DNA from 2 places in the Exiguobacterium sp. UBA5002 genome. Region 2 is predicted to be linked to the other one. Evidence: predicted binding sites of a transcription regulator. Region 2 holds the regulator's gene; the other holds the start of a gene.
The links. Region 2 encodes Rex, which represses fermentation and respiration genes when NADH is low (regulators of the CRP and FNR family bind a similar motif). Its sites were predicted from a motif close to TTGTGAAATATTTCACAA; they were not measured.
Positions count from the first base shown of each region.

Region 1: the regulator Rex is predicted to act here: its motif matches at 2,044-2,061, upstream of B4C70_RS08910 (L-lactate dehydrogenase).

Region 1 covers NZ_DGYQ01000028.1:16,889-20,544, reverse strand. Annotated here, with positions in the region: gene B4C70_RS08920 (M42 family metallopeptidase) at 1-76, opposite strand, end outside; gene B4C70_RS08915 (GNAT family N-acetyltransferase) at 236-745, opposite strand; gene B4C70_RS08910 (L-lactate dehydrogenase) at 1,001-1,957, opposite strand; gene B4C70_RS08905 (DUF92 domain-containing protein) at 2,123-2,902, opposite strand; gene B4C70_RS08900 (5-formyltetrahydrofolate cyclo-ligase) at 2,896-3,441, opposite strand; gene rpmG (50S ribosomal protein L33) at 3,499-3,648, opposite strand.
Region 2 covers NZ_DGYQ01000006.1:8,352-12,007, reverse strand. Annotated here, with positions in the region: tRNA gene B4C70_RS01330 (tRNA-Ala) at 545-620, opposite strand; gene tatC (twin-arginine translocase subunit TatC) at 725-1,504, opposite strand; gene B4C70_RS01320 (twin-arginine translocase TatA/TatE family subunit) at 1,512-1,709, opposite strand; gene B4C70_RS01315 (redox-sensing transcriptional repressor Rex) at 1,709-2,368, opposite strand; gene B4C70_RS01310 (ATP-binding cassette domain-containing protein) at 2,536-3,656, shown strand, end outside.

The DNA.
Region 1 (3,656 bases), on a different contig from region 2:
TAATAGCTTCTTTTGTCGAACCTGTTGGACTCGGAATCGAGACAAGCTCTTCAATCGTACGTATGACTTCTTTCATGTTCATTCGCTCCCTTTCAATCGGACTACGACGTGACATCCGCTTTGTTCTCATGATAACAAATATTCATTCTTTGCCGATACTGATATCCTACGGATACCATGCGAAAAAGCTGTAGCGCTTTTTTGCTACAGCTTCTTTCCACACCATCTCAAGAACTTAGACGTACTTCTTCATCCAAATATCATCACGATATGTGCCGTCTTCTAATTTTACGGAATCTGGATCTTCGGCATATACTTCAAAACCGAGCGACTCATAAAGATTTTGTGCGGCTTCGTTCCCTGATAAAACGGCAAGAATGACTTGCTCGACGTCCGGTAACTTCTTCGCTTCCTCGATTAAGGCTTCCATCAGAGCGCGACCAGTACCCCCACGATATTCAGGTGATACGTATACTCCGGAAATCATCGCTTTATGCGATTCACGTGACAATTCATATGGTTTGACCTGACCAAACCCAAACAATGTATCACCGTCGAACATACCAAGCCAAACCTCATCGGAGTCGGGTTCTCCCTCAAGTCCTTCTTGTACTTCGCGGAGCGGGGTTTGCTGTTCATCATCAAACGAATGACCGAATGCATCTGGATGATTTTTTAATCCCTCAAGGCGTAGATTCCAGTATTGTTCTGCATCCTCTTTAGTTAGTTTTCGAAAAGTATACATGACTGTCGGTTCTCTCCTTTTTGGGTATCATGACGTACAAAAAATGACGTAAAAACCCTTCTATCTCTTACTTAACCCTTTTCTAGTAAAATAAAACCTAGATTTTTCTCTTTTTACTACCGGACGAATAGATGTAATTATTAACGTGTTTGTTCTCCACATCAAAAAAACTCAAGTGTGGACAATATGAAGCAGGTCCGACACTTGAGTTTTTTGCTACTTTATTTCGTAACACCTTCATCATGATTCGTACGATTATCCTTGTAAGACGGGTTCAAGCGTCTGACGCAATACATCAGCAGAATGATGGAATTTCTTCAACTCTTCATCCGTCAATGAGACTTCAATGATTTCACGCACACCTTGACGATTGATGATGGCAGGAACTCCAATATGGATACCGGAAATTCCATACTGACCATCGACATGCGCACCGACCGTCAACAGACAGTTCTCATTTCCGAGGATGGCACGAACGATCCGAACGAGCCCAAGCCCAATCGCATAATAGGTTGCCCCTTTGCGCTCGATAATATGATAAGCAGCATCTCGGACGTTGATGTAGATTTGATCAAGATCTGCTTGAGAATAACGATCGTCTTCAGCAAGTAGTTCATCAATCGTTTTTCCATAAATGCGGCTGTTACTCCAGGCAGCGAATTCCGTATCACCATGTTCGCCAAGAATATAGGCATGGGCATTTCGGGAATCAATGTGAAAGTATTCTCCGAGCATTTGACGCAGGCGCGCTGTATCAAGCACCGTTCCTGATCCAAATACGCGGGATTTCGGAAGACCAGAATATTTCCAGGCAAGATGCGCCATGATATCAACCGGATTAGAAGCCACGACGATGATACCATCAAAACCGGAATCCATGATTTGACGAATCATTTCTTTCATGATCAACGCATTCTTTGCAACGAGATCGAGTCTTGTCTCACCTGGTTTTTGTGGAGCGCCTGCCGTGATGACGACGACTTCCGCTTCGCGGCAGTCCGCGTAGTCTCCAGCCCATATTCGCATCGGTGAAGAGCTAAATGGTGTTCCGTGGTTTAAGTCCATTGCCTCGCCCTCTGCTTTGGCTTTGTTGACATCAATGATGACAAGTTCTTCACAAAGTCCAGCTGTTGACATCTGATAGGCAAAGCTTGAACCGACTGCACCAGCTCCAATGAGGGCTACTCGTGTCACTTTCGCATGTAATTCCATATCGTTATGTCCACCCTTCCATTCGTCCTAAAAGTTTGTTAACTATCTCACAAGTAAATTGTAACATCTTTCACATTATTTGTATCATGTGAAATTAATCACATTTGTCCATTTTGTGTCATTGATATCCTAACATAAGGAATTACATGCTCACATACTTTCCAGTTACCAAAATCGAACGATGATAAACCCGATTCCGCTTGCCAAACCACTCGTTAAGACATTGACAACATCATTCCCTAAAAATCGAATGCCTGAAACGTAAGCTGTCGGTTGACCATGGTGCTCTCGCTTTTCCGTGTATTCCCCACAAACCGTACATCGGTAAACGCGTTGCCCTACCGCTCCAAATAGTGTATCCAGTAGGCTCCCGAGTACACCGATGCTTGTTACGAGTAAGACGTGTCTTAAAGAAAGAGAAAATATCCAATGCGCTGCTACAGCGATGAACGCAGCTCCTGCGATCGTACCGATCGTTCCAATCAGCGACATCGCTCCACTCGTTCCTGCTGGTACCCGTCGTAACGTTTTGAGAGACCACGGATCACGTCTTGAGAGCGGTCCGATTTCAGATGCCCACGTATCAGCATTCGATGCTGCGATGACGAATAGAAATAACAAGAGATACGCAAAATCCATCGTCATGGCATACGCTAAGGCAGCAACGAACGCTACCCCTCCATTCGCAAGGACTTGCCATCCGTCACGCGCGCCGTCTTTCTCAACGATGGAGTCGACCGATTGTTTTCTAGATCGTCCGACCTTCGATAACAGACTCGAGCTACCAAAGAAGAGTAAGAGTACTACTAATCCTTGCCAACCGAATCCGAATGAGACACCACTACCGACGAGCAGGGTCATGATAGCACCACTTGTCGTCAATAAACGAAAAGATCGTCCGGTCCAAGCAAGCAATAGACAAAACAAAATGGTCGCGCTCAACATCGGATGACCTCTAATTCAGTGACGATCAAGTCAACGGGGATATCAAAGGCTTCCACTTCGAAATCTGGAAGAAGTTGTTCAGAAAAGGCAATCGATACTTTACATCCTGTATATGGCACGAGTGCACGATCGTAATAGCCTCCTCCCCATCCTAAACGATAGCCGTCCCGACGATAGGCGCGACCCGGAACGAGGCAAAGCTCTGCTTGATCAAGTGAGGCGCGACGTGCTGAAGCGATCGGTTCAGCAATCCCCATCTGATTTGCTTGCAGTTGATCTTCTGGTCCATGTTCATAAAAGACCATCTCGTCTCCGACTACTTTTGGTATCAAGACCGTCTTGCCCTCTTGCCACGCTTGTTCAATCAGCATTCTTGTATCACATTCATTTCGAAAAGCTAACGTGATCGCGACACAGGTCGCTTGTTGCCATTCAGGTAGTAACAAGACATGTTCGTGAATCAATCGTTCCTTTTCCGCACGGTTCTCCATCACATCTAGTCGTTCTTTGATCAGACGGCGTACTTCTTGTTTGTTCATAGTTGTCTTCCTTTCTACAAAAAAAGCCATCACACGAAGTGACGGCTTCCATCTCAATTATTTCACTTCACGGTGAAGTGTGTGCTTACGGAGACGTGGGTTGTATTTCTTCAACTCAAGACGCTCTGGGTTGTTACGCTTGTTCTTTTTAGTGATATAAGTACGGTCACCAGTTTCAGTGCAAGCTAATGTGATTTTAACGCGCATGGGATTCC
Region 2 (3,656 bases):
CCTTTTTAGCGATAGCTGACTTGACTGATTTTTGGACGCTGACGAGTCGATCCTTGATCGATTCCTTTTCGGCATTGCTCAATGTGCTATACCGCTTGTTTTGAGATTGGGCGATTTGAATCGCCGGTTTTTGTTCCATCTCGATGACGACTCGGACTTTATCCGATTGTTTGTAGTTCTTTTCTTGTCCCGATTTCTTCAGTGAGAGCGCCTGCGGTTTTTGACCCGTCGCTTTGTCTTGTGAGGACAGTGCACCTTGCGCACTGACTAGATTGGAAGACGTCATTAAGACGGCTGCCATAAGTGCAATCTTCTTCTTCATGCGTTCGTTTCCCCTTTTCTGTAAAACCATAGTAGTAATACTAATAAAACAGTTTAACGAAAATTCTGTATTTTTAGTTTAATGAAGTTAATGGAAATAAACAATTTATATTTGTCTATTTTTTTAATTTTTTTCTTTTTGGTGACATTTTATATTTGGAAGGAATTTAACTGGGAACATAAAAAAACTCCTCGAGCACTCGAGGAGTTGAACGTATGAACTTGGTGGAGACTATCGGGATCGAACCGACGACCTTTTGGCTGCCAGCCAAACGCTCTCCCAGCTGAGCTAAGCCCCCATGAATTATCTTTAGTATACGCATCGCTAACTGCTTTATCAATATAAACATAACGCTTTCATAAAAAAGAATTCCTCCCGAAATGGCTGGAAGGAATTCACGATTCATTTATTCAATTCACGCATCAAATCCGCCTGTCGTTCAAGCTCTGCCTGTTGCTCGAGGATCAAGACCTTTTTATACGTCCGCGCGGAAATCAAGATACTGATTTCATAGAGAACGAACAACGGCACTGAGATCATCAAGTGTGACGTCACGTCCGGCGGTGCGATCAATGCCGCAACGACGAACAGCGCGAAATACGCATATTTTCGATTCTTTCGCATGAAATATGGCGTCACAAGACCAAGACGTGTCAGGAACATCGTCACGACCGGCAATTGGAAGAGAAGACCAAACGGCATCGTCAACCGGATCAAGAAACTGAAGTAGTTTTCGACCCCGATGACTTGCTCGATCCCCAATTCTTTCCCGAGATCCGTTGAGACTTCGAGCAAGAAGGGAAGCAACCAGAAATACGAGAAGGCTACACCAGCCAAAAATAGAAAGAAGATGACTGGAATATATGTCAGTGTTGCTTTTTGTTCCTTTTCATAAAGCCCTGGTCGGACGAATGCCCACAGTTGATACATCCAGAACGGTGACGCTAAAATCAGCGCGATGATGAACGCAAGATTCAAATACAACATTAAAGGATCGGCGACGTTGAAGGCATTTAATCCGATACCGAGCTCTTTTAAGTCCGCTTGCAGAAAACGGACGAGCGGTCGGACGAGCGGAAATGCGACAGCGAACAGGACGACGACGATGAGGAGCGACCAGACAATCCGCTTACGCAGTTCGTCTAGGTGCGACGTCATGCTTTGTTCTTGATCAACCGTCATGATTCAATCACTTCTCTTTCGGTTCGTCCTTTTTATCGTCGTCCATGATGCCGTTCGTGGCATTCTTGAACTCTTTCAATGTTTGACCGGCAGCACGACCGAATTCCGGTAACTTCTTCGGTCCGAAGATGATCAACGCGACGACAGCAATTAATCCGATACTCGCAGGTCCGATACCTAACGTGAGCGGGATAAGGTTTTCCATTATGATTTCACTCCTTCAGCTGATTGCGAATAATGCTTCATGAAATAAACTAACGACTGCAACTCGATCGATAAATCGATGTGATGAACCCGAACGCTCGCTGGCACGTTCAACCGTGCAGGCGTGAAGTTCAGAATGCCTGTCACACCATACTCGACTAACTCATCCGCTACTGACTGTGCGAACTGGGATGGAACCGTCAAGATGGCGACATCGACCTGATTCGCTTCGATTTGTTCTTTCATGTCCGAAACATGATAGATTGGAACGTCATGCGTCGTTGTTCCGACCTTCTCTTCGTCCGCATCAAACGCAACGACTATCCGAGTACTATTATTCTTTAAAAAGTTATAATTTGCAAACGCTGTTCCGAGATGACCGACCCCGATCAAGGCAACATTCGTCACCTCATCTTGATTCAAGGTTTTCCGGAAAAACGTTAAGAGATGTTGAACGTTATATCCATACCCCTTCTTCCCTAGTGCCCCAAAGTAGGAAAAGTCGCGACGAATCGTTGCTGAATCAACCTTCACCGCCTCGCTTAACTCAGCAGAAGAGACGCGGAGCTTGCCTGAATTGTATAAACTTTGGATGAAGCGATAATATAGCGGCAACCGTTTTGCTGTCGCTTGTGGAATTTTTGTGTCTGGTCCATTCATCCTGCAGTTCCCCCTTCGGCCACATCCATCGTGGCACCCAAATCTTTGCAAAAAGCTTTCTACTCTCCTTGATTGTAAACCACTTCACATAGAGTCACAAATAATATATTCCGCAGGACCTCGCGCTTTTGTTCGTGATAGACTAAAGGGTGGAAGGATGGATGGAAATGATACTCTTACAAGTCAACCAACTCTCGAAATCATTCGGCGTCGAGCCGATTTTAGAAAATATCAAATTGGAAGTACAGGAGCGCGACCGAATTGCGCTCGTCGGTCGAAATGGTGCCGGTAAATCAACCTTGCTCAAAATCATCGCTGGTGAACTCAGTCATGACTCGGGCGATATCATGAAAGGTAAAGATGTCAAAATCGGCTATCTCGCGCAAGACAGTGGTCTCGAATCGAATGAGACGATCTGGAACGAGATGCTGACCGTTTTTGAACATCTGCAAGAACAAGAACGGACACTGCGCCGGATGGAAATCGAGATGGGCATGGAGCACATCTTGAACGACCCGGTCGCTTACGATCGACTCCTGAAGACGTACGATCAAGCGCAACATGACTTCTCAGAAGCAGGTGGTTATCAGTTTGAAGCGAATATTCGCTCCGTCCTGCACGGCATGCGCTTTTATCCAGACGATTACTCACGCCGGATCCAGACATTGTCCGGAGGTCAACGGACACGGCTCGCCTTAGCGAAGATGCTCCTGCAAGCACCAGAGCTTCTCATTCTCGATGAACCGACGAACCATCTGGATATCGATACGCTCGCTTGGCTTGAAAGTTACCTCGGTGGTTATCGTGGTGCCGTTCTGATCGTCTCGCACGATCGGTACTTCCTCGATCAAGTCGTCAATGTCGTCTATGAGCTCTCTCGTAATGTCTGTCGTAAGTTCACTGGGAACTATACGAAGTACCTCGAGCAAAAAGCGGCATTGTACGATCAAGAAATGAAACAGTTCGAACAGCAGCAAGAAGAAATCGCGAAGATGCAGGATTTCATTCAACGAAACATCGCTCGGGCGACAACGACAAAGCGTGCTCAAAGCGTTCGAAAACGGCTCGAGAAGGTCGACCGGCTCGACCGACCAGATGGAGATGAACGCAGTACGGTCCTCTCCTTCCCAATCGAAAAACAGAGCGGGAATGACGTTCTTCAAGTCAATCAATTGGCAATCGGTTACGAAGAAGCTGTCTCAAAAGACATCACGTTCCGCTTGCAACGCGGCGAATCACTGGCACTCGTCGGACCGAACGGAATCGGGAAGTCGACGCTCTTAAAAGT